Regions from separate parts of the Dietzia sp. Alg238-R159 genome, predicted to be linked through region 2. Evidence: predicted binding sites of a transcription regulator. Region 2 holds the regulator's gene; the other holds the start of a gene.
The links. Region 2 encodes LexA, which represses DNA repair genes until DNA is damaged. Its sites were predicted from a motif close to CGAACANNTGTTCG; they were not measured.

Region 1 (9,075 bases), on a different contig from region 2:
CGACTCGTTCCCGCATGTCACGAGGGTCACGTTGCCCCGGCGCTGTCCGCTCGTTACGCTATCGTGATGAAACGCGAACGGCTGTACGGCAGTTCGCGGAGCTACCCGAGGAGAGAACCCACAAGTGGTTGACGACGCACGGACCGACACCCCCACGGGCGCCCGACCCACCGCGACCCGGGGCATGCTCGCCCCCGTCAAGCGACTCCACGAGTCCCGCTCCACCATGCTGCGGCTGTCCGTCGCCGGGATGCTCACCACCCTCGTGGTGGGTGGGGTGGCGGCGCTCGACCAGCGCACGCAGTACACCCTCGAGGTCGACGGCGAGCAGGTCGAATTGGTGACCTTCAGCTCCGACGTCCACGCCGCGCTCGCCGACGCCGGCTACAGCGTCGACGACCGGGACGTGGTGATCGCGCCCGGCGACCGCATCGACGACGGCGACACCGTCACCCTGCTGCGCGCCCGGCCCGTCACCGTCGAGGTCGACGGTCGCAGCGAGCAGGTGTGGACCACCGCCACCACCGTCGCCGACCTCGTGGCCGAGCGCGACGACGTCCCGCCCCGCAGCTACGTCAGCCCACGCATCGACGCGGACGTCCCGCTCGACGGCACCACCGTCTCCGTGGTGACCCCGCGCGAGGCGCTGCTGTCCGACCACGGCGGCCCCGCCACCCCGATGGCCTCACCCGGTGAGACGGTCGGGCAGTTCCTCGAGCGCGCCGGCATCACCCTCGGCCCGCTGGACACTGTCACCCCGGCCCCGGACGCCCCCGTCGAGCCCGGCACCGAGGTCACCATCACCCGGGTGGCCGTCGCCGAGGAGACCGCGGTCGAGCAGTTCGAGGCCCCCGAACAGACCACCGAGGACCCCGAGGCCACCGAGGGCGAGCGCACGGTCGTCGATCCCGGTGCCCCCGGCGAGCGCGAGGTCGTCTACACGATCACCCGCGTCAACGGTGTCGAGACCGAGCGCGCCCGCGGCGCGGAGAAGGTCCTCACCGAGGCCCGCCCCGCCGTCGTCCGCGTGGGCACCAAGCCCAAGCCCGCCGCGCCGGCCGTCTCGAACGGCGGCGTGTGGGACTCGATCGCCCAGTGCGAGTCGGGCGGGAACTGGAGCATCAACACCGGCAACGGGTACTCCGGCGGGCTGCAGTTCGCCGCCGGCACCTGGACCGGCCACGGCGGCGGCCAGTACGCGCCCAGCGCGCACCTCGCCACGCGTGAGCAGCAGATCGCGATCGCCGAGAAGGTCCGGGCCTCGCAGGGCTGGGGCGCCTGGCCCGCCTGCACCTCCAAGCTGGGTCTGCGCTGACCGGCCCGGACGCGACCTTCCGCGGGCAGGCCGACCCTCTCGGCCCGCAGGAGGTGCGCGCGCTCGCGGAGGAACTGGGCATCAAGCCCACCAAGACCCTTGGACAGAACTTCGTCCACGACGCCAATACGGTCCGCAAGATCGTCACCGCCTCCGGCGTGGGCCGAGACGACACGGTGATCGAGGTCGGGCCGGGCCTCGGGTCGCTGACCCTGCCGCTGCTCGACGCCGCCGGCCACGTGGTGGCCGTGGAGATCGACCCCGTGCTGGCCACGCGCCTGCCCCGGACCGTGGCCGAGCGGGCCCCGCAGCTCGCCGACGCACTGACCGTCGTGGGCGCCGACGCGCTCGCGGTCTCCGGCGCCGACCTGGGCGGCCCGGGGGTCCCGCCGCCGACCGCGCTGGTGGCCAACCTGCCCTACAACGTCTCCGTGCCCGTGCTCCTGCACATGCTCGCCGAGGTGCCGACCCTGCGCACCGCGCTGGTGATGGTGCAGCTCGAGGTGGCCGATCGCCTCGCCGCCGCCCCCGGCTCCCGCGTCTACGGGGTGCCCAGCGTCAAGGCCGGGTTCTTCGGCACCGTCCGCCGCACCGGCACCGTCGGCCGCAACGTCTTCTGGCCCGTCCCCAACGTCGAGTCGGGCCTGGTGCGGATCGACGCCTACCCCGAGGCCCCGTGGGACCTGGGCGAGGCACACCGGAAACGGGTGTTCGCGGTGGCCGACGCCGCGTTCGCCCAGCGTCGCAAGACCCTGCGCGCCGCCCTGTCCGGGTGGGCGGGCTCCGGCGCGAACGCCGAACTCGCGCTGACCGAGGCCGACGTCGACCCCAAGGCCCGCGGTGAACAACTCACCACCGCCGACTTCGTCCGGATCGCCGAGGCGGCGGTGCGGCTCGGGATCGGACCGGCGCACCGGGAGCCGTAGGCTGGTGGTCATGCCCCGCGACGCCTCCACCCCCGCCGGCGCGCGCGCCGTGACGGCCGTCGCCCCCGCCAAGATCAACCTCCACCTCGGCGTCGGTGACGTCCGCGGCGACGGTTACCACGACCTGCTCACCGTGTACCGGGCCGTGGACATGTGGGAGCGGGTCACCGTGTCGCTGGACGACGCCGACGACGACAGCGAGGTCGTCGTCACCGGGCCCGGGGCCCCGCAGGTGCCGACGGATCGGACCAATCTCGCCGCCCGGGCCGTCGACCTGCTCCGCGAGGAGGCGGGATCGGACGCCCGGATCGCCATCCGGATCCACAAGGGCGTCCCCGTGGCCGGCGGGATGGCCGGCGGCAGCGCGGACGCCGCCGCCGCGCTCGTGGCCACGGACCGGCTGCTCGGTCTGGGACTCAGCCGGGCGGCGCTGGAGGAGCGGGCCGCGCGGCTGGGCAGCGACGTGCCCTTCTGCATCCGCGGCGGCACGGCGTTGGGCACCGGACGCGGCGAGAAACTCGCGACGCTGCTTCACGCCCGCGCCGAGCAGCACATCGTGGTGGCCCTGGCCGACGGGGGACTGTCCACCCCGACGGTGTTCGCCGAGCTCGACCGGCTGCGCGCCGAGCGCGACCCTGCTGATCCCGGGCGCGACCCGGCTGATCCCGAGCGTGGCCTGCCGCGCGCGGGCGGGGTCGACCCGCTCGTGGCGGCCCTCGCCGGCGACGATCCCGCCGCCGTGGCCGGGCTGCTCGCCAACGACATGGAGGCCGCCGCGCTCTCGCTCATGCCCGCCCTCCGCCGGACCCTGTGCGTCGGCCGGGAGGCCGGGGCCCTGCACGGCATGGTCTCCGGCTCCGGCCCCACCTGCCTGTTCTTCTGCACCGACCGTGACCACGCGATCGCCGTCGCCGCCGAGATCAGCGAGCACGGCGTCGCCCGCGAGGTCCGCGTGACCCGCGGCCCGGTCGGCGGTGCGCACATCGTCGACGACCCCACAGGAAAGTAGAGATGGCCCCCACCAACCTCATCAACCTCGAGCAGTGCTCGGTCTCCTTCGGGATCCGGCAGGTGCTCGACAACGTCTCACTGGGCGTCAACGCCGGCGACCGCATCGGCGTCGTCGGCCTCAACGGGGGCGGCAAGACCACCCTGCTGGAGATCCTCACCGGCGTGGCCGAGCCCGACTCCGGGCGCGTCTCGCAGGTCAGCGGTCTGCGGATCGCCGTGGTCACGCAGCGCACGGAGCTCGCCGCCGACACCGTGGGCCAGGCCGTGGTCGGCGGGCTCGGCCTCGCGGTCCACGAGTGGGCCGGTGACGCCCGCGTCCGCGCGGTGCTCGACGGCATCGGGATCCACGACCTGGGACTGGACACGCCCGTCGCGGATCTGTCCGGCGGTGAGCGGCGCCGGGTGTCGCTCGCCGCGGCCCTCGTGCAGGATTTGGACCTGCTCGTGTTGGACGAGCCGACCAACCATCTCGACGTCGAGGGGGTCCAGTGGTTGGCGGACCACCTCGTCGCGCGATCGAGTGCGCTCGTCGTCGTCACCCACGACCGGTGGTTCCTCGACACGATCGCCACCCACACCTGGGAGGTGGTCGACGGCCACGTCGAGCAGTACGAGGGTGGCTACAACGACTGGGTGTTCGCGCTCGCCGAGCGCGACCGCCAGGCCGCGGCCACCGAGTCGCGTCGTCAGAACCTCATGCGCAAAGAACTCGCGTGGCTGCGCCGCGGCGCCCCGGCGCGGACGTCCAAGCCGCGCTATCGCATCGAGGCGGCCGAGGCGCTCATCAAGGACGTGCCGCCGCCCCGCGACTCGCTACAGCTGTCGAGCTTCGCCGCGCGGCGCCTCGGTAAAGTCGTGATCGAGCTCGAGGACGTGCGCCTCGACGCCCCCGACGGCCGCACCCTCGTCGACGACCTCACCTGGCGACTGGCCCCCGGCGAGCGAGTGGGCCTCGTCGGCGTCAACGGTTCCGGCAAGACCACGCTCCTGCGGGCGCTCGCCGGTGAGGCCCCTCTCGCCGCGGGCAGCCGCAAGGAGGGCAAGACCATCCGGATCGGGTGGTTGCGGCAGGAACTCGACGACCTGCCGCTGGACCAGCGGGTGCTCGAGGCGATCGAGGACGTCGCCGCCCAGGTGGCATTCGGCAAGGACGAGCTCACCGCCTCCCAGCTGGCCGAGCGGCTGGGCTTTTCGCCGGCCCGTCAGCGCACGCCCGTCGGCGACCTGTCCGGCGGCGAGCGACGGCGCCTGCAGTTGACGCGCGTGCTCATGGCCGAGCCCAACGTCCTGCTGCTCGACGAGCCCACCAACGACCTCGACATCGACACGCTGCGTCAACTCGAGGACCTGCTCGACGGCTGGCCCGGCACGATGGTCGTCATCTCGCACGACCGCTACCTCGTCGAGCGCATCTGTGACTCGGTGTGGGCGCTGTTCGGCGACGGCCAGCTCACCAACCTCCCGCGCGGCATCGACGAATACCTCGAGCGCCGTCGCGTCGCCGGGGCGGCGGGCGACTCGGGCAAGGTGTCGCGCTCCGCGCCGGGCGCCGGGTCTGCTTCGGCTGGCGGTTCTGTGGCTGGCGGCGCGGACGGGTCTGCCACGGCTCCCGCCCTCTCCGCCGCCGAGGAGCGGGCACTCACCAAGGAGATGTCGAAGATCGAGCGGCAGATGGGCAAGCTCGACAAGCGCGAGGCCGAGCTCCACAAGGCCATGGCCGATGTCTCGGCAGGGGCGATGGACACCGAGAAGCTGGCCGCCCTGGACCGCGAGCTCAAGGACGTCTCCGCGGAGAAGGACACGCTCGAGGAGCGCTGGATGGAACTGGGCGAGCAAATCGAGGGTTGAGTCGCCCGGCCGGCCGACCTAGGCAGCCGACTGCGACCCTGGTTCGCTCTCGGCAGCGTGTAGTCGCTGTTCCGCCTGAGCGCGCAGGTACCTCCGTTCGGAGGCGCGACGGTGCCGGGTGTGCGGTTGGCGCTGCGATCCGGGGATGCTGTCACCGGTTCTGCCGGCTTCGGCGGCCTCCTTCTGTAGCCGGGAGCGTTCGGGGTGTCGCGGTGCGCCGAACTCCGCCAATGGGCCGGTGGGGGTGGTGATGACGCGTGTCCCGGGGTCCTTGTCGGGATGGTTCGGACCATGGATCCACACGTAGTCCCCGTCAGGGCTCCGGTAGTAGGCCCAGATGCCATCGGTCTTGAGGCGATGGTGGGTGCGGCAGATGCTGCCGAGGTCGTCGCTGGTGGTGTATCCGCCGCGCTGGGGATCCTCGTGGTCGAAGGGGATGATGTGGTCGAGGTCCGTCTTGTCCGCCGGGGTCTGGCAGCCCGGGAAGACGCAGGTGCCGTCGCGGCCTCGACAGAAGCGCGCCAGTGCCTCCGAGGGGCTGTACCGGCGGGACGCCTCACTGTCCGGGTCCGCGAGCGTGTCGATCGCGTCGAGCCTGCGTCTGGCGAATCGCTGCAGTTCGTCGGACGTGAAGCGACTGACGGGGCCATAACCTGCCACGAACAGTCCCCGGAAGTCCGCGTCCCCGTCGTCGTAGGCGTGGATCACGACCCGGCGGGCCGCGGCCATCGCGTCCGGGTCCGTGGGGTGGTCTCCGTCGGGTGCGGGCAGACAGGTCCAGCCGCGGCTCAGGGCGAGGAGGCCGGCGGCCCTGAGTTGCCCGATCGACCGGGGGTCGTCTGTTGCGGCGGTGCGGACCAGGGCTTCGATCCGTTCAGTGATCTCCAGGCCGTCGACGGCTGAGATGGTCGCGGTGAGCAGCGCGAGATCGCCCGTGACCGGCGTCATCTTCACGTTCTGCTCTCGCCGAGCCTGTTGTGCGCGGGCGTCCGCTCCCACGGGGTCGCAGCTCGCGACGTGCTTGCTGAGCATCTTGCGCAGTGGCCCGATCCTGGGAGGGTGGGTTCGGCGCCTCGTCGGTGCGAGTCCCTCGCTGATGCGGCGGTCGAGTTCCGGCATGAGACGGTCCTCCACCAGGGCGGTCTCCTCGGCGATGGCGTGGGCCGCGTCGACTCCGATCCACCCAGTCGTCAGCAGTGTCGCGGTGAGAGGCAGCCGCTCGGTCAGTTCTATGGCGGTGGCCACCAGCCGAAATGCCCCGCGGCGGGACAAAGCCATCGAGGCGCTCACCATGGTCGCCGCCGTGTCCAGGGGATCGCGTCGCTGGTCGTTCTGGGTTGACCTGGATACGCAGTCGTACGCATAGGCCACAGTGCGGCCTTCGGCAGCGTTGATCGCCCGCTGCGCGAGATAGCCGCGTCGCTGTCCGGGGTCCCATCGGCTGAAGGCCTCAGGGACGACGACGTCGGTGGCGGGGGTAGGCACCGTCGTGAATCCCGGCGGGGTCACGAACGGCGAGTGGGCGGTGTCTGTTGGGCTCATGGTTCGACTGTATGTTCGAGGTACGACATGGTCGGAAGAAGTGGCTGTCACGGCCGTGACCTGCGGTGCCCTGGATGCCCCGTTCAGGGCGCCGCAGGTCAGACGGCACTGCAGCTCAGACGGCACTGCGGTTCAGACGGCACTGCGGTTCAGACGGAGGCGTGGACGGCAGCCAGAAGTGCGTCGGCGTAGGTGAGGCATGGCGGTACGGCGTGCCACCGCGCCCGGGCGCTCTATGGATACCGCCAGGCCGTGGGCCCGGGCGGCGTCTGCAGCCTCGTGACCTGCGGTGCCCTGGATGCCCCGTCCAGGGCACCGCAGGTCGGACGGCACCGCGGTTCAGACGGTGGCGTGGATCGCGGCCAGCAGGGCGCCGGGATCTGTGAGATCCGGCAGGACGGCGTGGGCGCCGGCGGCGCGGAGGTCGTCGGCGGAAACCCTGCCGGTGGCGACAGCCACGCAGACGGCACCCGCGGCGCGCGCCCCGCGGACATCGTGCACGTGATCGCCCACGACCACCGACCGCCCGGGGGTCACGTCCACACCGCGGGCCCGGGCGGCGGCGAGGGCGTCGCGGACGAGGTGGGCGCGGTCCGCGTGGTGATCACCGAACGCGCCGAGTCCGGGATCGGGCAGCCCGTCGAAGCCACAGAGCCGCAGCTTGAGCAGCGCCGTCCGCCGCATGTTGCCCGTGACGATCCCCTGGTGCAGTCGCGGGTCCGCGGCCAGGGCGGCGACAGCTTCGTGGGCGCCGGGCAGGGGACCGCCACCTCCGGCCAGGAGATCGTCCCCGAACGTTTCGCAGCGCCGGGCCACGGCGTCCATGAGGGAATGGACCACCTCGTCGTCGTCGACACCTATCCCGTTGATCTCGAGCAGATCGGTGAGGATCGCGCGGTCGGTCCGTCCGGCGAAGGACACGCCCATGACGGGGTCGCGGCCGAGGAGGTCGGCGAGCGCCGGGGTGATCATGCGGGTCCCGAAACCGGCGGGGTCGAGGAGGGTGAGGTCGAGGTCCCACAGGACCAGTACGTCGCTCACGTCCCGAACGTCTCCAGCAGCGGCGCCAGCCAGGTGATGAGGAAGGTGCGGAGGTCGTCGTCGGAGCGGGCCTCGGGCGAGTCCAGGCACAGCACCGACCAGCCCACGTGCACGCCCACCTCCGCGACCAGGTCCAGGCGGCCGGCCAGTTGCGGGAACCGCTCGGCGGCGGGGACGAGGAGCTCGACCGCGTACTGGCGGGCCCGTTCGGCGGAGCCGGGGTCGAAGATGGGGTTCGAGCCGCCGCCGAGCGTGAGCGCGCGCAGCAGGGGATCGTCGAGGATGCAGTGGCGGCCCACGACCACGATCTCCACGATCAGCTCGAGGGGCGTCGTCGCGGCGTCGAGCACATCGGTGAACGCGCCGGTGAGCATGGTGAGTCGCTCGGAGACGGCCTGCGAGACCAGGTCCTCGCGGCTGCCGAAGATGGAGTAGACGGTCTGGCGGCTGACCTCGGCCTGCTTGGCGACCGCGGCGATCGTGACGCCCCCGAAACCGGCGCGCCCGATGACGGCTCGGGTGGCGTCGAGGATGGAGTCGCGGGAGCGCACCCCGCCAGTATCCCGGACGCCGCCGGACGCCGTGCCTAAAAGACGGCGCCCTCAGAAGACGGCGCCCACGTCCTGCCGCACGATCCTGTCCAGCGGGCGCTCGGCGATCGCGGCGATGGTCAGCGACGGGTTGCACGCGGCGGTCGTGCCGGGGATGAGCGCGCCGTCGACGACGTACAGCCCGCGCTGGCCCGGGACGCGGCCGTCGAGGTCGCAGACCTGTCCCATGACGGCGCCGCCGAGCGGGTGCCAGGTGGAGTTGAGCATGCGGTTGGTGTCCGTGAGGTGGCCGGTCGGGCCGGCGATGTCGCGTGCGGTGCGGTCGACGTGGGTGAGGATGTTGGAGCCGCCGCCGGCCGGCCATCGGATGATCCCGCGGTCCTGCGCGGAGTCGTAGACGACCCGACCGCGGTCGGCGCTGACGCCGTAGCCGACCATCACCGTGGTGTGGGGGTCCGGTCCGAACGGCGGGAGCGAGGCCTGGATGACGGTGTGGGCGGTGGCGGGGTCGGACCAGTTGAGACTGCCGTAGACCACGGGCCCGCCCTGGACGGCGCCGAACCCGGCGGTGGGGTCGGTCCACAGGTAGATGCGGTCGGCGTTGGAGCCCCAGCCGCTGCCGACGGCGTCGGGCAGGTCGGTGACGGCGTCGGTGGCGGCGGCGCGGGTGAGCAGGGTGGAGGTGCCCACCGAGCCGGCGGCCATGATCAGTGCCGGGGCCCGCATCGACAGCGTCCGGACGAGCCGTCCGGCGGTGTCGAGGACCTCCACGTCCAGCTCCCAGCGGCCGTCGGGAGGCGGCGCATCGCGCGCACATCGTGCAGAGGCCGGACGTCGACCA
Region 2 (9,075 bases):
GGTGGTGGTGGCCGGGGCCGGGGTCGTCGGACGGTCGATCGCACGCGAACTCGTGGCCGGTGGCCATTCCGTCACGCTGATCGACAAGCGCTCCACCGTGTTCTCGGCCGACCCGGTCGACGGGGCGGATCAACAGGTCGGCGACGCCTGCGAGCTCAGTGTCCTCGAACGGTTGGACGTGCAGGCGGCGGACGTGGTGGTGGCCGCCACGGGTGATGACAAGGCCAATCTGGTGGTGAGCCTGTTGGCCAAGACAGAATTCGCCGTCTCCCGGGTCGTCGCCCGCGTCAACGATCCCCGCAACGAGTGGCTCTACGACGAGCGCTGGGGCGTCGACGTGGCGGTGTCGACGCCCCGGCTGATCGTCTCGGTCGTCGAGGAGGCGGTCTCCGTCGGGGACGTGGTCCGTCTGATGACCCTGCGCCGCGGAGGGGCGAACCTCGTGAGCGTGACGCTGCCGGACCAGACCCCGTTGGCGGGGCGGTCGGTGTCCCGCGTTCGGTTTCCCCGGGACGCCGCACTCGTCGCGATCCTGCGCGGCGGGCGGGTGATCGTCCCCGAACCCGACGTTCCGTTCGAGCCCGGCGACGAACTGCTCGTGGTGGCGCCGGAGGAGGTCGAGGCCGGTATCAGCGAGGTCGTCCTGGGCGGGTGACCGTCACCGCGATCTCCCGGCCGTAGTCCCATCCCGGGGCCAGGGGCAGGTCGTCACCGCTCCAGAAACGGCCCGGGTCGTACCAACTCGCCTCACCCGCAGGCAGGAGTACACCCATCGCCTCCAGGGTGACCCCCACGACCTCCGCGCAGTACGCCGCCTCCATACGCATCGCCGCACCGGCATCGGATCCCGAACGGACGCTGCGACCCCTGGCGTCCCGCCGTGTCCCACGTGCCGCCCACCGTCCCCGTGCCCACCTCGCGGTGAGACGTCCCGCGGAGGGGAAGGACACGCCGTTCAACCGGGCGATCGACTCCAGTAGCTCGTCCTCGTGGTCCCCACCCACCTCCGGGGAGATCTGGCGGAACCACGCTCGTTGGCCGTACGGTCCGGCCCACTGCCGGACGGCGGACTCGAGGTCATGCAGCTGGACGCCGCGCTGGTGGCGACCCGTCCACACGTCCGGCAGCGCCCGTCCCATCTCGGCGTGCCACAGCAGCGGCGGCATGTCGTCCAGGACCACCGCGACGCCCACGTGATTGACGGGTGCGTTCGTCAGGGTCTGGATCAACCGGTCCGCCGTACTCCGGCCGCGGAAGAGCCAGAGGTCCCCGGTGCGGGTGCGGTGCGCCGCGGCGGCCAGGGGGACGGTGTCGACGCTCATACCGCGATCCTGCCAGGCCGCCCGTGCGTCCCCGCCTAGTCTCGGCCGTATGGCTCCCAGGGGACGGCAGTGGCTCAAGGTGATCGGCGCGGCGGGTGCGGCGGGGGTGGCCGCCACGGGGATCCTGGCGGCCCGTTCCGAGCGGCGTCGGCGGTCCTACGAGCCCGATGAGGTGCGGGAGCGGCTGCACGAGCGCTACGCGAGGATCCAGAGTCGGCGGGACGGCGTCGTCGACTAGGGACCGCGCCGGTCGGAGCCCGGCGACGCGAGTCGTTATCCTTGCGGCACCATGCCGTCGTCCTCCTCACCCACTCCCGATCTCCGCCGCGCCCGAAACGACCTCCTCGCCCGTCTCGACGGTGTCGGCACCCTCGACGACCATCGTCTCCGGTCCAGGGTCCGTCGTGCCCGCGTCGACCAGCTGGATGACCTCGGACGGCGGATCGACGAGGCCGCCGAGCGCGTGCGGCGCCGAACCGAGTCGATCCCCACCCCCCGATACCCGGAACAGCTCCCGGTCAGCGCCCGCAAGGACGAGATCGCCGAGGCGATCCGGGACAACCAGGTGGTGGTGATCGCCGGCGAGACGGGGTCGGGCAAGACCACCCAGATCCCCAAGATCTGCCTGGAACTCGGGCGCGGGGTCAAGGGCATGATCGGCCACACCCAGCCGAGGAGGTTGGCCGCCCGCTCCGTCGCCGAGCGGATCGCGCACGAGCTCGGGGTGGAGATCGGTGGCCCGGTCGGGTCCGCCGTCCGCTTCGACGACCGCACCAGCCCCGAGACCGCGGTCAAGCTCATGACCGACGGTGTGCTGCTCGCCGAGATCCGGCGTGACCGGCTGCTGCGGGCCTACGACACGATCATCATCGACGAGGCCCACGAACGCAGTCTCAACATCGACTTCCTGCTGGGTTATCTCAAGCAGATCCTGCCCCGTCGCCCGGACATCAAACTCGTCATCACCTCCGCCACGATCGACCCGGACCGGTTCGCCCGTCACTTCGCCGGCGCGGAGGGGCGCCCGGCCCCGGTCATCGAGGTCTCGGGGCGCACTTATCCCGTGGAGGTCCGGTACCGGCCCCTTCAGGTCGTACACGCCGATCGCGTGGTCGACCTGGATCCCCTCGACGCGCTCGCCGACGCCGTTGCGGAGCTCCTACGCGAGGACGACGGTGACGTACTCGTGTTCCTCTCCGGTGAGCGTGAGATCCGCGACGCCGAGGAGGTGCTGCGGGGCCGGAAGTTCCCGGGCACCGAGATCTTCCCGCTGTTCGCCCGCCTCACGGCGGCAGAACAGCAGCGCGCGTTCCGGGCCCATTCCACCCGGCGGGTGGTCCTGTCGACCAATATCGCCGAGACCTCGGTGACCGTGCCCGGCATCCGTTACGTCGTGGACACCGGCCTGGCGAGGATCTCCCGCTACTCCACCCGGACGAAGGTGCAGCGACTGCCCATCGAGCCGGTGTCCCAGGCCTCCGCCGCGCAGCGCGCGGGACGCTGCGGCCGCGTCGCCGACGGGATCTGTATCCGCCTCTACTCCGAGGAGGACTTCGACTCGCGACCGGAGTTCACCGACCCGGAGATCCTGCGCACGAACCTCGCCTCGGTGATCCTGTCGATGGCGGATCTGGACCTGGGCCCCGTCGACGACTTCCCGTTCGTGGAACCCCCGGACCGCAAGGCCGTCCGGGACGGGCTCACTCTGCTCTCCGAACTCGGGGCGGTCAGGGTCGACGACGACGAGCGCCCTCACCTGACCGAGGTGGGCCGTGACATGGCGGCACTCCCCCTCGATCCCCGACTCGCCCGGATGGTGGTCGAGGGCCACCGCAACGGTTCGCTGTCGGACGTGCTGGTGGTGGTCGCCGCCCTGACGGTGCAGGACGTCCGCGAGCGTCCCGCGGAGGAGCGGGACAAGGCAGACCTGCTGCACCGCCGCTTCGCGGACAAGACCTCCGACTTCCTCGGATATCTCAATCTGTGGAGGTACATCACCGAGCAGCGCCGTGAGCTGTCCGGCAGCGCCTTCCGCAAGATGTGCAAGGCGGAGTATCTCCACTGGCTACGCATCCGAGAGTGGCAGGACCTCAACTCCCAGCTGCGGAGCATGTGCCGTGAACGAGGGTGGCATCCCGCGTCCGGACACGCAGCGGAGGACGACCTCCACAAGGCGATCCTGGCCGGTCTGCTCACCAATGTCGGAATGCGAGACGAGGAGACCCGCGAGTTCCGGGGCACTCGCGGTATCCGGTTCCAGGTGTTCCCCGGGTCGGATCTGTCCAGGAAGCCTCCCCGCTGGGTGATGGCATCCGAGCTCGTCGAGACGTCCCGGTTGTGGGCGCGTGATGTCGCCCGGATCGATCCGGGGTGGATCGAACAACTCGGGGGTCACCTCACCCGCACCCAGTACTCCGAACCGCACTGGTCGGACGCCCAGGGTGCGGCGATGGCGTATGAGAAGGTGCTGCTGCTGGGATTGACCGTGGTGGAGGCGCGGCGGATCCTGCTCTCCAGGGTCGACGCCCCGCTCGCCCGCGAGATGCTCGTCCGCCACGGGATCGTGGAAGGGCGCCTGGATACCCGGGTCCCGGTCATCCGCGAGAACGCCGAGGCCGTGGAGCAGGCCCGTGAACTGGAGACGCGGAGCCGCCGTCGGGATCTGGTGATCGACGACGAGGCACTGGTGGCCTTCTATCTCGACCGCCTGCCCGAGGACATCACCTCCGGCCGGCATCTGGAGTCCTGGTGGAAGAAGCGTGGTCATCGCGACCAGGAGTCCCTCCGTCTCACCCCCGAGGACATACGCACCTCCGAGGCGGTGCCCGATGCCGCCGATTTTCCGCCCTTCTGGCGTCAGGGAGAGCGGAGTTTCGAACTGCGGTACGCGTTCGATCCGGGCGTCACCACCGACGGGATCACGGTGCGCATCCCGCTGCCGCAGCTGTCCTCGGTCACCACCGCCGGGTTCGAATGGCTGGTGCCGGGGCTGCGGGAGGAGCTCTATACGGAGATGCTCCGCACGCTGCCCAAGTATCTGCGTCGACTGTGTTCTCCTCCCGCCGAGTTCGCGTCGCTGTTGGCGGGAGACGTCTCGCCCCGGTCCGCCCCGCTGTCCGTTGCGCTCGCGCGGGCGCTGTCTGCTCGGATCGGTACCACGGTCGACCCGCGTGACTTCGATCAGAACCAGCTATCGGGCCATCTCCGGATGCGTTTCGAGGCGGTCGACGGGGACGAGGTCGTGGCCTCCGGAACGGATCTCGCGCAGTTGAGGACCCGGTTGGTGGACAGGGTACGGGCGACCCTCAACGCCCGTCTGGTACCCGACAAGGGGCCCTGCCGGGAGTGGACATCCGACACCATCGGCGACCTCCCGCAGTCGGTCACCGGCTCGGTGGACGGTGTCGAGGTGACCGTCTACCCCGCCCTGCGTGTCGGTGGGGACGGAATTCACCTCGTGGCGTGCGCCACGGAGGACGAGCGTCGATCCACACAGGCGTCGGCTGTGCTCACGCTGGTCTCGGGCGGCCTGGTCTCGACGGCATCGATTCTGCGCGGTCGCCCGGTCCAGCAGCGGCTCGCGCTCACCCAGTACCCGCATGGCGGGATGGAGTCCCTGGTCTCGGATGCGTCGCTCGCCGCGAGTGGGCGGATCATCGCCCGACGTAAGGGCTCACCGGTTCTCACGGTCGCGGAGTTCCAGGATATCCAGGCCACTGCGAGGGCGGAGGTCCCCGGTGCGGTGGCGTCCGCGATCTCGGCGGCGGTTCCCGCGCTGATGGCCGCCCAGTCCGTGTCGGGCCGTTTGGCGGAGGTGCCGGCAGACGTCGCCGACGATGTCCGTCCCTCGCTGGACTTCCTCGTCGGACAGGGATTCCTCGCACGCCATCCCTCGGATGTGCTCCCACATCTGGAGCGGCATGTGCGGGCGGTCGGTGTCCGGTTGGACCTCGCGGAGAAGTCTCCCGCCCGGCACGGCGAGCTCACGGCGAAGTTGAGCCGCTCCGAGTCGACCGTCGAGGACGCATGCGCGGCCCTGCGACGGCGGCCGGGCGGGGCGCGGGCGTGCCGGGATCTGCGGTGGATGCTCGCCGAGTACCGGGTGGGGCTGTTCGCGCAGTCACTGGGTACGGCCCGTCCAGTGTCGGCAGAGCGGATCGACAAGGCGGTGGCGTCTGCGCTCGCCCCACGGTCGTCCAGATGACGTTGCGCGGTCAGCGGCTCGCGCGACGCTCTCGGAGGGCGATGATCTCGCGTTCGAAGTCGTCGGCCGAGCTGAACTGCTTGTACACGGATGCAAAACGCAGGTAGGCGACCTCGTCCAGATCCTGCAGAGGGCCCAGGATGGCGAGCCCGATCTCGTGGGCCGGAACCTCGGACACACCGCCGGAGCGCACTGCGTCCTCGACCTGCTGGGCGAGGCGACGGAGAGCGTCCTCGTCGACCGATCGTCCCTGGCACGCGCGGCGGACACCGCGAACGACCTTGTCCCGGCTGAACGCCTCGGTCACCCCGTTCCGCTTGAGAACCGTCAGCAGTGGCGTCTCGAGCGTCGTGAACCGGTGTCCGCACCGGGGGCACTCCCGTCGACGCCGGATCGCCTGTCCCTCGTCGACGGATCGTGAGTCGATCACCCGGGAGTCCTCGTGATGGCATGTCGGGCAGTACATTCCCGTGGGGCCCTTCGTCGACCGGAGTTCACACGTCCCGGATCGTGCCTGACGGAACGCGGGGGTGGCAGACCGCCGCCCGCGGTCCATTCTAGGAGGCCCGCTGCCCGGTCACGCGTAGGCGGGTCCGCCGAGGAAGGCCACTGCGAGAAGCATGATCACGCCGAATGCGATCCCGCACGCCAGCAGTGCCCAGGCCGGCACGTCGTCGACCACCCCGGTGGACACCGGGGCCTCGACGTGGCACGCCCGCGCGCGGTCCGTCGAGACCGGGCGCACGAGTACACGCCGACCGGGGGCGACCGATGTGACGGTGGCCGGACGGGCCGCCACCCGCGGCCGGACGAGGTTCCCCGCACGGGCGGACGTGACGGCCAGCCGATTGCCCTCGGGTCGGACCAGCGTGCGCCGCGGCGCAGGCGTGGGACGCACGAGCACCGACACATCTCTCGGCCGGTCGAGGTGAGCGCCCTGTCCACGATGGTCATCGGGGCAGACCTCGGTCCACCGCACGGCCGGACGTGGGTGGGACTGAAGCTCGACAACGGTCATGGTGGCTCCCTACTCGATACGGTGTGCGATCAGGGTTCGCACACCTGTATGTCTGTCTCAGTACATCTGTTCGAATCCGAACTCCCCTAGAGTTGTATCACGCGACTCCGACACAATCACGATTCGCAGAGGAATTTCTTCGAACACGTGTGTGGCGCAAGGCGGTGGTTGGCACTAGGGTGTAGACAGATCACAGCGTCGAACATTCATTCGCCGAAGGGACCCCACGAGATGCCGAAGCCCGATTTCGAGTCACTGACGGACCGACAGAAGAGCGTTCTCCTGCACATCCACGACACCGTCAAGGAGCGTGGTTATCCGCCGAGCATCCGCGAGATCGGGGACGCGGTCGGCTTACAGTCCACGTCGTCGGTGGCGCATCAACTCCGCACGTTGGAGAAGAAGGGCTTCCTGACGCGGGATCCTCACAAGCCGCGCGCGGTCGACGTCCACGGTGTCCCGGGGCAGAAGTCACGGGGCCGCCGGTCACCTGCGCCGGAGCCCCAGCGTCCGGGAGGCGCGGTCGAACCCGTCTACGTACCCGTCCTCGGCCGGATCGCGGCGGGCGGGCCCATCCTCGCGGAACAGGCCGTCGAGGAGATCTTCCCCCTGCCGGCGGACCTCGTCGGGTCAGGTGATCTGTTCATGCTCAAGGTCGTCGGCGAGTCGATGATCGACGCCGCCATCTGCGATGGCGACTACGTGGTGGTCAGGCGGCAGAACGTCGCGGACAACGGGGAGATCGTCGCCGCCATGATCGACGGGGAGGCCACGGTCAAGACCTTCCGGAACGACTCGAGCGGAGTCTGGTTGTTGCCCCACAATCCGTCGTTCAGCCCGATTCCGGGCGAGCACGCGACGATCCTCGGCAAGGTCGTGACGGTGTTCCGGAAGCTCTGAGCCCGTTGTTCGATTGACGCGCCGCCCGTCCCCGCAGGGGTCAGGCGGCGCCGTCATGTGGATCGCGGACCGCGAACTCGTCCAGTTCGCCGGCCACGGACGCGGGCAACCGGACCACCAGCCGGGTTCCGTCCTGGGTGTGTTCCTCCTCGACCACCGCGCCCTCGGCGTGGACCCGCGACACCACGTCCCCGCGGGAGTACGGAACGGACAGGGTCAGCTCGGTGTCCCCGGAGGCGACGATCTGGGTGATCCTCTCGAGGAGCTCGTCGACGCCCTGCCCGGTGACCGCCGAGACGAACACGGCGTCGGGTAGCGCGTGGTGCAATTCGGTCAGGACCACGGGATCCGCGGCGTCGATCTTGTTGATGACGAGAAGTTCGCGGGGACGCTCCGCGTTCTGCTCTTCCACCACCTCGTTGATCACCTTGCGCACCGCCTCGATCTGGCGGAGCGGGAAGGCATCCGAACCATCCACCACGTGGAGGAGCAACTCGGAGTCGACGACCTCTTCAAGAGTCGACCTGAAGGCCTCGACCAACTGGGTCGGCAGATGCCTGACGAATCCCACGGTGTCCGTGAAGACGACCGCCCTGCCGTCGGGCAACTCGGCCTTCCTCGTCGTCGGATCGAGGGTGGCGAACAGGGCGTTCTGAACCAGGACGCCGGCTCCGGTGATCCGGTTGAGCAGGCTGGACTTCCCGGCGTTCGTGTATCCGGCGATGGCGATGGACGGCACCGGAGTGGAACGCCGACGGTGCCGTTTGGTGTCCCGGGACTGCTTCATCCCCTTGATGTCGCGACGCAGACGGGCCATCCGCTCGCGGATCCGGCGCCGATCGGTCTCGATCTTGGTCTCACCCGGGCCGCGAAGACCGACGCCGCCGTTGCTGCCGGCACGGCCGCCCGCCTGGCGGGACAACGACTCGCCCCAACCACGCAGACGGGGCAGCATGTACTCCATCTGGGCGAGCGTCACCTGGGCCTTGCCCTCACGGCTGGTGGCGTGCTGCGCGAAGATGTCGAGGATCAGCGCGGTACGGTCGATGACCTTGACATTGACCGCCTTCTCCAGCGCGAGCAGCTGCCCCGGGGTGAGCTCGCCGTCGCAGATGACGGTGTCGGCGCCGGTCGCCGCGATCACGTCCTTGAGGACGCTGACCTTGCCCGACCCGATGTACGTGGCGGCATCGGGCTTGTCGCGGCGCTGGATGAGCGCGTCGCACACCTCCGATCCCGCGGTCTCGGCGAGCTGGGCGAGCTCGTCCATCGCGGCGTCCGCCTGTGCGGCGGACCCTTCGGTCCAGACACCGACGAGCACGACACGTTCGAGTCGGAGCTGGCGGTACTCGGCGTCGTTGACGTCCTGGAGTTCGGTGGAGAGCCCCGCCACCCGGCGCATCGAGGATCTCTCCTCGAGCTGGAATTCACCGATGGATGGATCGAGGTCGCGTGTCGGCCGGTCAGCGGCCGTGTGATCAGTAGTCATTCGGGTTCATCTTCTCACACCGGGCCCCCCGGTGTCCCGTTCGAGACGGTGTGCTACCGACCACGGTGGTAATGACCGTGGGCGACGAGTGTGGACGGACCGGTGAGCGAGGACCCGGCACCGGTCAGTGATACCTCCACCT

Region 1: a site for LexA is predicted at 6,647-6,660, ahead of G6R20_RS11125 (HNH endonuclease signature motif containing protein). Genes of this name have one in related genera too.

The regions. Positions count from the first base shown of each region.
Region 1 covers NZ_UNRI01000004.1:1,345-10,419, reverse strand. Annotated here, with positions in the region: gene G6R20_RS19005 (resuscitation-promoting factor) at 125-1,315, shown strand; gene rsmA (16S rRNA (adenine(1518)-N(6)/adenine(1519)-N(6))-dimethyltransferase RsmA) at 1,312-2,241, shown strand; gene G6R20_RS11135 (4-(cytidine 5'-diphospho)-2-C-methyl-D-erythritol kinase) at 2,252-3,250, shown strand; gene G6R20_RS11130 (ABC-F family ATP-binding cassette domain-containing protein) at 3,253-5,100, shown strand; gene G6R20_RS11125 (HNH endonuclease signature motif containing protein) at 5,119-6,642, opposite strand; gene G6R20_RS11120 (HAD hydrolase-like protein) at 6,982-7,683, opposite strand; gene G6R20_RS11115 (TetR/AcrR family transcriptional regulator) at 7,680-8,234, opposite strand; partial or broken gene G6R20_RS11110 (GMC oxidoreductase) at 8,286-9,075, opposite strand, start outside.
Region 2 covers NZ_UNRI01000002.1:307,877-316,951, forward strand. Annotated here, with positions in the region: gene G6R20_RS06185 (TrkA family potassium uptake protein) at 1-655, shown strand, start outside; gene G6R20_RS06190 (hypothetical protein) at 630-1,322, opposite strand; gene G6R20_RS06195 (hypothetical protein) at 1,372-1,560, shown strand; gene hrpA (ATP-dependent RNA helicase HrpA) at 1,612-5,526, shown strand; gene nrdR (transcriptional regulator NrdR) at 5,537-5,992, opposite strand; gene G6R20_RS06210 (hypothetical protein) at 6,104-6,544, opposite strand; gene lexA (transcriptional repressor LexA) at 6,776-7,444, shown strand; gene hflX (GTPase HflX) at 7,485-8,933, opposite strand; gene dapF (diaminopimelate epimerase) at 8,987-9,075, opposite strand, start outside.